Regions from separate parts of the Paenibacillus sp. FSL R7-0312 genome, predicted to be linked through region 2. Evidence: predicted binding sites of a transcription regulator. Region 2 holds the regulator's gene; each other region holds the start of a gene.
The links. The regulator LexA, encoded in region 2, represses DNA repair genes until DNA is damaged. The targets are predictions, from matches to a motif close to CGAACATATGTTCG.

Region 1: the regulator LexA is predicted to act here: its motif matches at 1,852-1,865, upstream of MKX70_RS14450 (ImmA/IrrE family metallo-endopeptidase).
Region 3: the regulator LexA is predicted to act here: its motif matches at 2,722-2,735, upstream of recA (recombinase RecA).

The regions. Positions count from the first base shown of each region.
Region 1 covers NZ_JBBORE010000001.1:3,307,879-3,312,621, forward strand. Annotated here, with positions in the region: gene MKX70_RS14435 (WD40/YVTN/BNR-like repeat-containing protein) at 1-161, opposite strand, end outside; gene MKX70_RS14440 (hypothetical protein) at 344-541, shown strand; gene MKX70_RS14445 (hypothetical protein) at 1,038-1,202, opposite strand; gene MKX70_RS14450 (ImmA/IrrE family metallo-endopeptidase) at 1,290-1,832, opposite strand; gene MKX70_RS14455 (YjfB family protein) at 1,976-2,152, opposite strand; gene MKX70_RS33430 (hypothetical protein) at 2,322-2,477, shown strand; gene MKX70_RS14460 (hypothetical protein) at 2,526-2,663, opposite strand; gene MKX70_RS14465 (NucA/NucB deoxyribonuclease domain-containing protein) at 2,906-3,346, opposite strand; gene MKX70_RS14470 (glycosyl hydrolase) at 3,532-4,743, shown strand, end outside.
Region 2 covers NZ_JBBORE010000001.1:4,677,564-4,682,306, forward strand. Annotated here, with positions in the region: gene MKX70_RS20530 (hypothetical protein) at 1-295, shown strand, start outside; gene MKX70_RS20535 (hypothetical protein) at 400-624, shown strand; gene MKX70_RS20540 (hypothetical protein) at 678-863, shown strand; gene MKX70_RS20545 (hypothetical protein) at 1,354-1,911, shown strand; gene MKX70_RS20550 (L,D-transpeptidase) at 1,999-2,337, opposite strand; gene lexA (transcriptional repressor LexA) at 2,532-3,158, opposite strand; gene MKX70_RS20560 (LysM peptidoglycan-binding domain-containing protein) at 3,355-3,768, shown strand; gene MKX70_RS20565 (DUF896 domain-containing protein) at 3,879-4,088, shown strand; gene MKX70_RS20570 (hypothetical protein) at 4,136-4,663, shown strand; gene MKX70_RS20575 (HAD family hydrolase) at 4,698-4,743, shown strand, end outside.
Region 3 covers NZ_JBBORE010000001.1:4,518,158-4,522,900, reverse strand. Annotated here, with positions in the region: gene rny (ribonuclease Y) at 1-410, opposite strand, end outside; gene MKX70_RS19815 (regulatory protein RecX) at 719-1,453, opposite strand; gene recA (recombinase RecA) at 1,588-2,652, opposite strand; gene MKX70_RS19805 (competence/damage-inducible protein A) at 2,937-4,226, opposite strand; gene pgsA (CDP-diacylglycerol--glycerol-3-phosphate 3-phosphatidyltransferase) at 4,286-4,743, opposite strand, start outside.

The DNA.
Region 1 (4,743 bases), 1.4 Mb from region 2:
TTGCCGCTATCGGCCGTCTGGTAGATCGCATTATCAGCTCTGAACATCCCGGAACCGGCAGAAGTGACCTTCCAACCGTGCATCTCATCCAAATTATATTGATAAGTCTGAATGTTCTCTGTAGACACAGAAGCACCTGTATCAGCGGCTGGTGCGGGCATAGAATTAAATGTGACCCCCCAAAGACCAGCTACAAGTTGCAGCATTAACCAAACACTTCTTAAAATTTCCACTACAAACACCTCCCTTGTCCATAGTAAGGGAAGGCAACTGGATATAAGTTACAGAATCATGATGAAACAATTAAAAATATATAACCAAAGGAAAGGAGGAGAGAGTGGCAATGAGCGAAGCAGAGGATAACAAAACTGAACTGGAGAAGCGGGTTGCTGCGCTGGAGAAACGGATTGCTGTGATGGAGAACTATAACCCGCCCCCGCAGTCCTCCAAAAAGGTAGTCTGGATCATGCTTGCGGTAATACTCGGAATCTTCCTGGCAATGGCGGGTATCGGGATTATCCAGTTTGTCAGCAGCGGCTAGTCGTTATTCTTGTCATTAATCAGCAGAGAAGTGCAGACCAGCGCTACAATAAGCATGATGCCCATTGCGATCATTTGAAAGATATTATTATAGGGATCTGAGAACGTTATGTATTCGAATACGACCTTGGATAGTAAATAGTAAAGAATACGCAATAGGCTTAGAAAGACTAGAGCGGCTACGATCCATTTCTTGATTGTGCTGATAGTGATAGAATCACTCCGTCCGCGGGGATAATAAATTGCAGTTACTCCCATTATTGTACAATATGGTAGCACAAGAGAAAACTGAAAATTGCAGTCCCCTGACCCTTTGCCCATAATCAGAACCTGCTCAGCCTAATTTAAGTTTGGTTTAAGCAACGGTGAGTATATTGTATACATACCCCTGATAGAAACCTTGGACCCTGCCGGACGTTGGCGGGGTCACTTTTATAGGGTGAAAGGTTACAGACTGAGCGGTGCTGGCTATATGCTGATTATTCTGCTTCAGAGGATTAATCGTACTCCTTGGGTTCCTGCAGTAAGATGGAGAAGGTCTGCGTTTCGTGGTCCACTTCAATGGTCTCGATGCCGACAAAATCCGGAATTTCGGGATGTACTGCATCTACGCTGTATTCCGGATGGGTCAGCAATAATTGAATGACTTTTATGGCTTCCATGTCGCTCCCCTTTACGGTTGAAATGTCACCATGCATAGAGGTACATCTGTTGTTCTTAGGTCTATGCCGGTATTATCCCCGCAGCGCTTAGCGAATATGTCTATGGATTAATTTTCTGTCTTCGTTTCTTTCCATTACGGCCATTAATTGCCCCTGGAAAATACGCCGTTGGATCTGGTCAATCCGCTGCAAAGCCAGCTCCACAGGTACCTGAAAGGTGCTGGAAAGCTCAGCCACGGCATCCTCACGCAATTCAGGCAGTGTCCGTGCAGAGATCATGGAATAGGGCATGGCGGCATACAGAATAAACCTCTCTGATTCATCCTCCTGCGACTGTGTGAACTGTTCAGGCATAAGAGTATGCTTGCCGGCATGGCGGAGCAGATGACACAGCTCATGGAGGAACTCCAGCCGCTGCAGTTCGGGAGGGAGCCTGTTGTCGATGAACATGCTGTACATTCCGGCGCTGGCCTCAATGCTCTTGCTTCGGACATCCAGATAATGAATCCAGATATTCAGCCGTTCGGCTATGTATTCAATAGATATGTCTGACGGCTGGCGGACACCGATACGCTGATATAAATCCTCTGTCCATTTCTCCAAGGCAGTCATCTGATAATAGGATTGCATAATCAATCACCTCAATATAAGATCGTATGTTCGTATTGATGGTCAAAAGAAAAGCCCTGAAGGGCTTAGCAATCAGCACACTCAATAGTCAGCAGCTGAATGAATATGGAACGGGTGTTCCTATGTATGTAAGCATAAAGCAATCAGGCGCGAATATCAAGTGTTTTTCCCAAGGTGGGGTGTGCGCCCTGACTCAGCATCTGGACCATATTCTGGGCATCGGTCTGTGCCTGATCTTTGGCAATACTCATGACCTGTAATCCCGCAGCCTGCAGTAAAGAGGACTGGTTCATGACAACCGATAGTGCAGCAATATCCATTTTTGTTCCTCCTCCAAAATTTTTTGAAGCAACGCATCCACCTTTTATATCGACCGGTTAGGGCTTGGCCGTTAGGTGGATGGCATTTCTTTGCCGATTGGCCCATGCCAGGGGTTAGATTTCCACATATTCTGTGCTGTATTCAATATTCAAGAGGAGGAATTAAATTATGGGAGCAGAGTATGGTTGCGGTTGTGGAAATAACGTCGGTGGAGTTAATCAGGGTCCTCCGATTGTTCCGGTTGTAAGCCCTTGGACTTCGACTGGTGCAATTCTGGTTCTGTTCATTCTGCTGGTTATTATCACTAAAGCTTGTTTGTTCTAGAACCGCATTGAAGAAGTGCTGCCCTGTCTGGCCTGAGGCCGGATGGGGCTATTTCTTTTTTTTGCGTGCCGCCGGACCGATCTGGCGTTTGATTCTGCCTGTATGCTCATCCGTTTCAATGATATACAACTCCTTGACTGTACCTGCAAGTGCAAACCATTCCTGTAAGGCTTCAGCCTCGGACATAGGGCCGTACAGCCTTTTACCCCGATAACAGATATAGAACACTCCCGGCTCTCCGTCTATGGAATAATATCCCACCCTATTTTACGCTTTATCCGGATGAAATTGCATAAAGAACTTTCGTTCGCATAACAGGCATGCCAAATGTCCTTATATGACGGAGAGGAGAGCGGCTAATATGAGATCTGTTACTTATCAGCAATCATTTGCGGTAGCGGTAGTGCGGGAGTAGTCAGGCACTCTGCCTATTTAAACATGAACTCTACGCGGGTACCGTCTGCGAAGTCCTCCAGCTGATTGCCGACCCAGCTTCCAGCCCCGCGGTTATCGCTGGGGGTTATGTATTCAATATCTGCGCCGGCTCCGCCTTCTGCACACATCGCCATCGGCCATTCGTCGCGGTCATAACCTTTTTTGGTGGGTACGCCCTTCAGGGATTCCTTACGGTTCTCTTCGGCTTCATTCCGGTCAATTGTGCAGATGGAGGACTCGCCGTTCCTGATCGCTTCCTGAATATGTCTGGCGGTCTCCGGATAACGGTCAGACGGGAATTCCAGCCGGACAACCTCCGAATTGTCAGAAGACGGTGTCTGGGACGGGAGCTGACCGTTCTCCTCGAAGTAATAAGCAGCGAGGCTGAGCAGAACAACAATAATGAGACTGGTGATGAATTTTTTGGCTTTCATATCTGCTCCTTAAAAGTTTTGTTAGCATAGCTTCCAAGTGATAAGCTCCGGCAATACTCGCTTCGGAAGCCTAGCTCACAATAGTATAGCGTATGACTGCGGAATTGGAACAGACCGGATTCTTGTCTATCCGCCGTGCTGATGTTACATAATTCGCCATAAAATGTACAAACAGGTGGAAAAGGATGGTGGGAAAAGTGGAACAGCGTGTACTCAGAGATCTGCTGGATTCCGCGTCACGGCTGGTAGGGGATGTACAATGGCAGGCTGCCTTCCGCAGTGTGCTGATGAGTCCTGCGGATGCGGAGCTGGCCCTGCCGGCGCGTAAATTGCTGAACACCTTATACTGGCTGCAGGGGCAAGGCGTGATCAGCGGACAGCATGATTATCTGGAGAGCCCGGATGAATTCAGCGTGAAGCTGAAGAATACTGGCGGGAGCTATGCGGGCCTTCACGGCTATGAGATGGGTGCCATCAGCAACCAGACGGAGCAGCAAATCAGCAGCCAGCGGCAGGCCGTCACGGACAGTGCAATCCGCTGGCATCAGGCCGGGGGGATCGTAACGATGAGCTATCATGCCAATCTGCCGGGAACCGCTCCGGTCTGGGCGAATGTCTCAATGAGTCTCAGCGAAGCAGATTTCAGCAGCTATATTACTCCGGGAACGGCCCAATACACAGCGATGATTGCAGAGCTGGACAAAGTAGCCGTCTATCTCAAAAAACTGAAGGATGCCGGTGTACCTGTGCTCTGGAGACCTTACCATGAGATGAACGGCGGCTGGTTCTGGTGGGGGCAGAAGTCCTCCTTCAGCACGCTCTGGGAGATTATGTTCGAGCGGTATACTGTATATCACAAGCTGCATAATCTGCTGTGGGTGTGGTGTCCAAATGCGAAGAACCAGTGGTGTGATGAACCAGCAAAATATTACCCGGGCAGCGGAAGAGTAGATGTGCTGGCACTGGATATCTATGACGCGGACTTCAAGGGGAGCCATCATGACAGCCTCTGGGATCTGGGGCGCGGCAAGCTGATCGCCATTGGCGAGAATGGGGAGCTTCCTCCGGCAGCCCTGCTGGCGGGTTCCCAGAACAAATGGAGCTACCAGATGACCTGGGGCAAGCTGCTGTATGAGAAGAACAGTGATGCGCTGATCAAGGCCTTCATGAAGGATCATTTCGTGCTCACCAGAGATGAATATGCAGCGAAGGCGGCAGCAATAGATCCATCAACAGGCGTCATGCCAAAGCCGGGTTTGTATGGGCAATACTACAATAACCTTACGCTTAGCGGTACGCCCGCTCTTACCCGGACGGATGCCAGCATCAACTTCATCTGGAGACAGGCAGCACCTGATCCGGCTATTCGCGCAGATTTGTTCTCGGTACGCTGGAGC
Region 2 (4,743 bases):
GTCTTTCGTAATTATAGTAGTACTGGTTTTACTAGCGGTCATGAATCCGGGTAAAGAGGACTTTGGAGAATACGCAGTGAATCATCTGGAGGAAACACTGGGGGGAGGGCTAGCTGGAGAAATTACCAGTATGGTCGCTCAGCCTATGGTCGAATCGTTTACTATCCGGGAAAATTACATTCTGTTCTCCACATTCAGCATACCTGATATTCAGGATGGTAAGACATTTATCGGTGATATTAAGGCAAAGCGCAAATACCTCGGGCTGTTTAAGATCATTTTCATCAAGCTCTAAGCTCTAAATAGGGTATACATTTTGTTCCAGAACCCGTTATAATTGAACTGATTTGTTTGCTCTATGAATCCTTATTATTCTTGCGTGTGCACTAAGGAGGAAAGATGTTGAATACTGCGTATAAAGTTCTTTCAAGTGATGCTGATATATTCGCGGCGGCACTTGCCCAGGTGAAGGTCTATGTCGTTCAACTGATCGAGGGTAAACCGCATGTTATAGCTGATTACGCCGGACCTGTACAGAAATGGACGCCGGAGTATGTATTGCTGGCCGGAATGACCTATAGACGTGACGAATTTGAGTTCCGGGTAAGGCTGCCCAAGAAGTAAAAGCAGGTAAACGCTTCGGGGTAACGAATTAGTAGCTGAGGAGGTGGTCGCAAGTGAGTAAAGTTATTTTTGAGCTTCAGTATGTGAATGGGCAAATTGAAGAGCTTGAATCTGTGTTTGAATCGGCGGGAGAAGCCAGAACCTATCTGACATCCGGTGGTTTGACAGGCTGGATTCCGGCAGGAGGCAAGTATCTTAATCCTGTCAATATTATCTCTATCAAGGTCAAAGAAAGCTAATTTTAATATTACTGCCAAATCACACAGTCTCCGAAGCTAATCTTTGCATTTCTTATACTATAAAACGTAAAAGAGGTGTAATGATGACGCAAAGAGAACGAAACAGAATCCGCAGAGCAATTAATGCACTGCTCGCACAGAGAGCAATCCTGCTTGAAAGACTTGAGGAAATTAATGAGAACCTGCGCAGATTTCCAAGTGGTTCACGTGCCAGAAGAGAATTGCTGGCTGCCAGAGCATCTATACGTGAAGCGATTCGTTTAAACACTATTGCTATCCGGTCGTTGCGCAGCGTATTGTAGTCTGTAGTCAGGGGAAAAGTATCCAATCAAAGACATCCTCCCGGGATGTCTTTTTTGCCGTACGATTGAGACTGTAGAAGGCACGGAGTATAATTGATCAATGAAGAGTAAGAGGTTTGAGGAACGATACATACCAGGAGATATGGTGAACAAGCTGCACAAGAGCTTGATACAGGAAGGTGTGAAGAATGGACGATCAATTACGGCAGCGTTTGGGACTGCCAGAATTACAGGATAGTACACTGGCTGTTAACGCAGATATGGTTTTGGAAGAAAGTTCTAAATTGGATGCAGCCGGAACCACCGTGCTGAATGTCTCCAGAGAAGATGTGGAGAAGGGGCGGCTCGAGAGCTATTTGCGTGAATTTAAGAAATATGAGAAGAAGCGGCTACGGGGCAAAATCATAATTATATTCAATGGGTATGAGCAGGATCGCCGGGAAGTCTATCAGGTGCGGGAGATTACGAACTGGGTTGACCGTCTGCTCAAGAACGTGCCTCATCTATTCTATTTCCTCAGCAGAGACAATTACGCGATGCGGATTGCGTTCTTTTGTCTGTCTGAGGTGGTGGGCCGCTCCGGGATGGAAGTGTCCATCACCAAAGAGCAGGGACGCAGGCTGATCGAGAAAGTTACCAAGAGTGCATTGGTCTACGCCAAAAAAAGCAAAGACTCACCTGCGGAACAGTGGAGTCTGGCTGAAAGTATTCTGGACGAGCTTGGTTATGAGCAAACTGTGCAATAATGCTGTGAAGAACCCCTTTGGCGAAAACCCGTCAGAGGGGTTCTTGTGTTCAAATATAGGGAGTTATAGGTGGCTGCATGATTGCGGCTACTCCCTGATGGTTACACGGGTACCAATGGGAATGATGGCAGCCAACGCGACCACGTCCTGGTTATACATGCGGATACAGCCGTGGGAGACCATGTGGCCGATAGAGGAAGGGTCATTCGTTCCGTGAATTCCATAATGCGGCTTGGACAGGCCCATCCAGAAGGCTCCGAACGGTCCGCCCGGATTGGGCTGCTTATTAATGATCGTGTACTCGCCTACCGGCGAGACGGTCAGCATCCGGCCAATGCCGACAGGAAATCCTCTGGTTACGGTGTCATTATCAAGCAGATAAAGCATGCGCTGTGAAAGGTCGACAATAATTCGATAGTTGGGCATGGGATCAGCACTCCTTTGTAATCAGGATATGTGCGGATAGCTAAAGCGGTTCGGAGTAAAAAATGCCAAAAACCGATATGGGAACAAATGTTCCTGCGTTGGTTTTTTGGCATTTTAGGCAAGCGTAACAGGATCTAAATAGGAAAAAGGCTGCTTCGCGTGATGCGGAGCAGCCTGATTATGGAGGAGAAGGATTAATGGATATCGCGGAATAATCCAATGACTCTGCCCAAAATAGTAACGCGGTTAAGGCGGAGAGGCTCGTAAGCCGGATTCTCCGGCTGCAGCCGGATATGATCACGTTCTTTGTAAAAGGTCTTAACGGTTGCTTCATCTTCTTCGGTCATCGCAACAACGATGTCACCATTGTCAGCGGTTTGCTGTTGGCGGACAATAACATAATCGCCGTTCATAATCCCGGCATCAACCATACTGTCGCCGAGTACAGAAAGCATGAATACCTTGTTATCCCCTACGTAATGAGTAGGAAGCGGGAAGTAATCCTCAATATTCTCTGTAGCGGTAATAGGAACACCAGCAGTGACCTTACCAATTACTGGGATGCGGGTAACCGTCTGGACGAATTGATGTACATTCTCTGAATCTTCCTGTCCGAGCAATTCAATAGCCCGCGGTTTCGTAGGATCGCGCCGGATCAGGCCCTTCTTCTCAAGCCGGTCCAGATGACCGTGCACTGTAGAACTGGAGGCCAGGCCAACAGCTTCACCAATTTCCCGAACGGACGGAGGATAACCCTTGCTGCGGACTTCGTTACGTATAAATTCCAGGATCGCCAGCTGGCGACTCGAAATCTTTGACATCGGAATCAACCCCATATACTATGTTTGGGAAAATTATAACATAGAACTGCCGTTCGTACAAACATAAGTTCTAAATTGTGAGAATAATAGCCCGAAAAATAAAGGGAACAGTTGTTCGAAAAAACTATTGATCAAAACACATGTTCGTGTTATATTATTTTCGAAAGTAAGAACAAGTGTTTGGAGGACGATATTTATGTTAAAATACAGTACCTACAATAGTATCTACAATGAGGATATCAAGGTGTCCGCTCCCGGTAATCCATTACCCCATAATCCATTGGCACAATTCAGAGACAAGACCCTTCGCCTGCTGTCTGTACTTACCTCGATATTCCGCCAGGTCAGCTTTGTTAAGATATCTCTGATACTATTACTCACGATCTCCGGATTTACAGTAGTCGGTAATGTGTTCGCTGGTTCTGTCACTTTAATGAAGCCTGAGAAACGGATCGTAGTTGAACGCGGAGACACCTTGTGGAGCATTGCACTCAAGAATAAACCGGATGATATGAGGACTGCTGTATATATAGAAGGGATCAAGAAGTCAAATGGTCTGAAGGACAGCGGAATTAAGGCAGGAGATATACTGACCGTGCCGGTATATTAACCGAAAGAAGCATACTGGTGTTTGACTAAGAGAGCTTTCAGGGGGTAGACCTTGACAAGCTCTTTTTCTCATGGCAAAGTTAGAATGAATTTATAGGGGAGGGGAACGTATTGAATATTGACGAATTGGTCGCACGCATTAATGAATTGGCACGCAAACATAAGAATGGCGGCCTGAATGAGGAAGAATTGGCAGAACGCGCCAAACTCCGCGAGATATATCTGGGCAATATCCGCAGCAATTTCCGGGCCCAGCTTGATACCATTGAGATTGTGGATGATCCGGAGCATGAAGAAGGCAACAACGGACGTAAAGCTTAGTCTGCGGCCTTTTCATAGATAATACAGGATGACTAGGGGGAACTAACATGGCCCGTTCTTGGGAAAGAATGGTTCAACGCAACACCAAGCAAATCAATCAGCAAAGAAAGAAGCAGGGAAAAGAGACGATCTATGGGACGAGCTCTAAAGCTGCTGCAAAGAGCGTCGATATTTTCAAAGGCCGGAATATTGTATTCCCTGTCGTGTTAATGCTGCTTGGCATTATGTTCTGGGTAGTCGGTTCCATTGATGAAGCGAAAGGAAGCGGAATACTGGCCAACTGGCTGGGGGTAGTACTGTACTTCCTGCTTGCCGCGCTGTTATTCTTCCGCCGTCCGTTCCTTAAGGTGGAACGCGCCCGTCTGTCTACTATTAAATACAACCGCGAACGCTTTTTGCCAGCAACTGAAATTGAGAAGATTACCTTGTCGCGCAGTGTAGTTACCATTAAGTATAAAGGCAAGCGCAAGCAATGGATTTTCTCCAAGCTGATCAACCGGTATGACACCGCCGCCATGGCTGCACGCCTGGAACAATTCGGCAAGAACAACAACATTGAAGTAGTGCACGAATAGTAAGATAGACCAGCATAGGGAGTGGGAGAACGAAATGCCGATTACCGCCGTACTATTTGACCTTGACGATACACTGCTAT
Region 3 (4,743 bases), 160 kb from region 2:
AGCTCAGTAACCTGATTCTTGTAAATAACATCAATCTGCTGTTGGGTTTCATCAATTCGTTTCTCTTTGTTAGCTACTTGTTCTTCTTTTCGTTCAAGCGATTCCATTTTTTTATCCAGCGATTCTTCCTTTTGCAGCAAACGTCTCTCTTGCCGTTGGATTTCATTCCGACGTTCACGAGTTTCTTTCTCAGCTTCGGTACGGATTCTATGAACTTCGTCCTTAGCCTCGAGTACCGTTTCCTTCTTCAGCGCCTCCGCCTCTTTCTTCGCGTTCTCCACGATGACTACGGCTTCTTTCTCTGCGCTTGAAATCTTAGCTTCTGCAAGGGATTTACGAATAAAATAACCGAATCCAAAGAATGCTGCAGCTACAACGAGAACGATAATGACCCAGATCACTGTTTCCATCTGTTCACCTCCTCGTTGATATCCTCCAAGGCTTACCCTTGGGTATTTGTGCAGTTGTTAAACTATCCGTTCATCACCATACAAAAAACCGGTAATACACCGATTGCCATACTGCACATGCTGCACATGCACACTGCCCGCCTTATCCGGCGATTACATTTCATATGAGTTGTACGCGAACCGGAACATAAGAGTCTGCTTTTTGGGAAGGAAAAAGGATTCTTAGTTTATGCCGATTCATGTTATATTTTATTATTTATAAAAAGACATTGTCAAGAGAGTCGATAAACGCATTAAAGTCAAGAGAATCAATCCAGATCGAAAATCTCCTCTTCTTCCCCCGCAGAATCCTCTTCCGCACGTAGAATCTGGATCACCTGGCGTACCATTTCACCGGAGAAACCTCTGCGCATCAGAAAGGCGCCCGTCTTGCGCCGCTTCTCATTTATATCTCCGCGGAGCAAATTCCATTTCTTCCGCCCGGTCTGCAGTGCGCCCTCCATTTCCTGCTCAGGGGTGATCTGATCGAGTGCTTCAGAGATCAGCGATTTATCAATCCCCTTCTCGCGGAGCTCCTGGCGGATCCACATTTTGCCCTTGCGCTGGTTCGTTATGCGCTGTTCCGCCCACTGCTTGGCATACAGGGGGTCATCCAGAAGCCGCTCCTCCTGCAGCCGCAGCAGAACTTCGGCAATAACAGTCTCCCCTATTTCCTTCTCCCGTAAACGGCGGGCCATTTCCTGTGCCGTTCTGGGCTTACGTTCCAGATATCTCAGACCTTCTACGTAGGCCCGCTGGCGTTCATCAGCAGCAACAATTTCCTCCAGATCCGCCTTCACAAACGAGCTTCCGGAAATCATCCGGTATTTAATCATGACATCTTCATGAACAGTCATCTTATAGGCACCGAAATGAATCAAATAACGGTAGTTCGACTTCTTCAGCCGCTCTACGCGCGTGATTATGAGCTCTTCATCTTCGGGAAAATCGGCCAGAATCTGTACATCCTGTTCATCCGGCTCAGAATCCAATTGTATCACCATAATTGTCATTCACCTCGTTAACATAGACATAATGCCGTTTAATTTACGAAAAAGCGCCCTGCTCATTCATCACAGGGCGCCTTATATCTTATCTTCATTATTAAAATTAAATTGCTAAGGACCTGCAACTTACCTTATTCAATCTCAAGCAGCAATTTCTCTTCTTCCTCTTGTTCTGCAACCACATCAGCTTCTGTTGGTGCAGCTACCAGAGTAGATAAGTTACTTGCTTCGCGGATCTTATTCTCGATCAACAGGGCAATATCCTGATGTTCTTTCAGGAACTGCTTGGAGTTCTCACGACCTTGGCCAAGACGCTCACCTTCATAAGAATACCAGGCACCGCTCTTGTTAACGATATCCATCTCAGTACCGATATCCACAAGGCTTCCCTCTCTGGAAATCCCTTCGCCGTACATGATATCCACATCCGCTTGCTTAAACGGAGGCGCCACCTTGTTCTTCACGACTTTGATCTTGGTGCGGTTACCCACAACATCGTTCCCCATCTTAATGCTCTCTACCCGGCGTACGTCGAGACGAACGGAGGAGTAGAATTTCAGAGCGCGTCCACCCGGAGTGGTCTCAGGGTTACCGAACATAACTCCGATCTTCTCACGAAGCTGGTTAATGAAGATGGCAATCGTGTTGGATTTGTTAATGGCACCCGAAAGCTTACGCAAGGCCTGGGACATCAGACGTGCCTGCAAACCTACATGGGAATCTCCCATGTCGCCTTCGATTTCGGCCTTCGGTACCAATGCGGCAACGGAGTCCACAACGATGATGTCTACAGCCCCACTGCGAACGAGTGCTTCAGCAATTTCCAGTGCCTGTTCGCCCGTATCCGGCTGGGATAGCAGCAATTCATCAATGTTAACGCCAAGCGCATTCGCATACTTAGGGTCAAGGGCATGCTCCGCATCGATGAAAGCAGCTTGTCCGCCAAGCTTTTGTACTTCTGCGATAGCATGAAGTGCAACGGTCGTCTTACCGGATGATTCCGGTCCGTATACTTCAATAATGCGTCCTTTGGGAAGTCCGCCAATACCTAGTGCAATATCAAGTGCCAAAGATCCGCTAGGTACTACTTCCACTTTCATGTGAGTGGATTCTCCCAGTTTCATGATCGAACCTTTACCGAATTGTTTTTCTATTTGACGAAGCGCCATATCAAGCGCTGCACGACGATCTGACAATCAGACCACTTCCTTCACTGTTTATAGTATTATAATAACGTGTTTTGGAGGTCTTGCCAAGCTTTTTTTCGAACATACATTCGTTTTTTTTGTCTCCCGGGTTAATACTCCCTTTTATTGTAAGCCTCCTTCCGGATGATAGACACACAAGCTTAATCCTCAAAAGGTCTCACGCGGTGGATCATAGAGGTCACGCCAGCGGGGAATATAAACAAAGAACCGCAGCAGAGAATTTCTATGCCACGGTTCTTCCGTATGAACAAATTATATACCGGCCCGGTTGATTATTGCAAGGCCGATCCTTCAAGCGGGGTTGCCACTTTGCGTTCCTCCAGCCGGCGCCAGAGGCGGTACAGCAAAGCCTTGACTGTACGCAGGCGGATGTTCTCACGGGTTCCCTTGAGATTCAGCTCGTATACTTCCGTCTTCCGGCCGCGTTCGGCCAGTCCGACGAACACAAGCCCCACAGGCTTCCGTTCGGAATAGCCCGGCCCGGCTACACCGGTAACAGACAAGCCAAAGTCACAATCCCCGATCATCCGCACCTGCTCTGCCAGCACTTCGGCTACCTCACGGCTGACCGCTCCGGGTGCATCAGGACCCTCCAGCATAGCTGAAGGCACATTCAGCAGCTTCTTCTTCAAATCGTTCGAATAACAGACGATTCCCCCGGCGAACATGGATGCACTGCCCGGGATGTTCGTAATGCTCTCCATAAGCAGTCCGCCCGTGCAGCTCTCAGCAGCACTAAGCGTCAGGCCTGCATCCGCCATCCAGTCGACAATCAGCTGTTCCAGCGGCACATCAATATTGGCATACAGATTCTCTGGCAGAATTTCGGCAATCTTCTTCTCCAGCACATCAAGCTTAACCATAGCCTCACGCTCGGACGGGGCTTTGGTGGAAATACGCACTGTCACCTCGCCTTCCTTGGCGTAAGGAGCAATCGTAGGATCGCTCTGGCCGCGGATCAGGTCAATCAGCTTGTCCTCCAGCAGCGATTCGCCAATGCCTGCAAACTTAAGCATCTTGGAGTAGATCGGCATTTCGCTGGTCAGTGCATGCTGCTGCAGCCAAGGCTTGGCTTTATCTGTGAACATCGGCTTCATCTCCCGGGGAGGACCCGGCAGCACGATGTAATACTTGTTATCTTCTGCAAAAGCAATACCTACCGCAAGGCCGATTTCATTAGACAACGGTGTCGTCCCTTCAATCACCAGCGCCTGCTTGCGGTTATTCTCAGTCATGATAATCTTGCGGTCATCGAAGAAGCGCTGCACATGATCCATAGCAAGCTGGTCGATATGAAGGGTACGGCCAAGCGCCGCAGCCAGTGCATCTTTGGTCAGATCATCTTCTGTCGGTCCGATTCCACCGGTGAACAATATAATATCCGCACGGTTCTGTGCAATCTCAATCGCTTCCAGAAGACGGTTCTTGTTGTCACCAACTACGGTCTGAAAATATACATCAATCCCTAACGCAGCCAGCTCTATTGAAAGAAACTGGGCATTGCTGTTTACAATCTGTCCAAGCAAAAGTTCTGTTCCAACGGCAATAATTTCCGCTTTCATAGCTGGCGTTCTCCTCCTGATTGTAGAAATCATGCAAAAATCAAGCAGCTCGGCAAACTTCAGGCATTATGTAGCTGCAGCAAGTCCTTGTTCTTCACAAAATAATCAATCCCCGAATAGATGGTGATAATCGCTGCAGCCCAAATTGCAATATCATCCACCGGGATGCTGACGAACTGGAACGGGAAATTGTTGAGCAGAAGCAGCGATATTGCGACAATCTGAGTGACAGTCTTTATCTTGCCCCATTTGCTAGCGGCCACTACTTTGCCTTCAAGCAGTGCCACCTGGCGCAGGCCGGTCACGGCAAATTCGCGGCTGATGATGACAATGGCAATCCAGGAATCGCATCTTCCCAGCTCAACCAGCGAGATCAATACTGCAGAGACCAGCAGCTTGTCTGCAAGCGGGTCCAGCAGTTTGCCGAGATTGGTGACCATGTTATACTTTCTGGCTATGTACCCGTCTATTCCATCTGTACTGGCGGCAAGCAGGAAAATAACAGCTGCAATCAAAT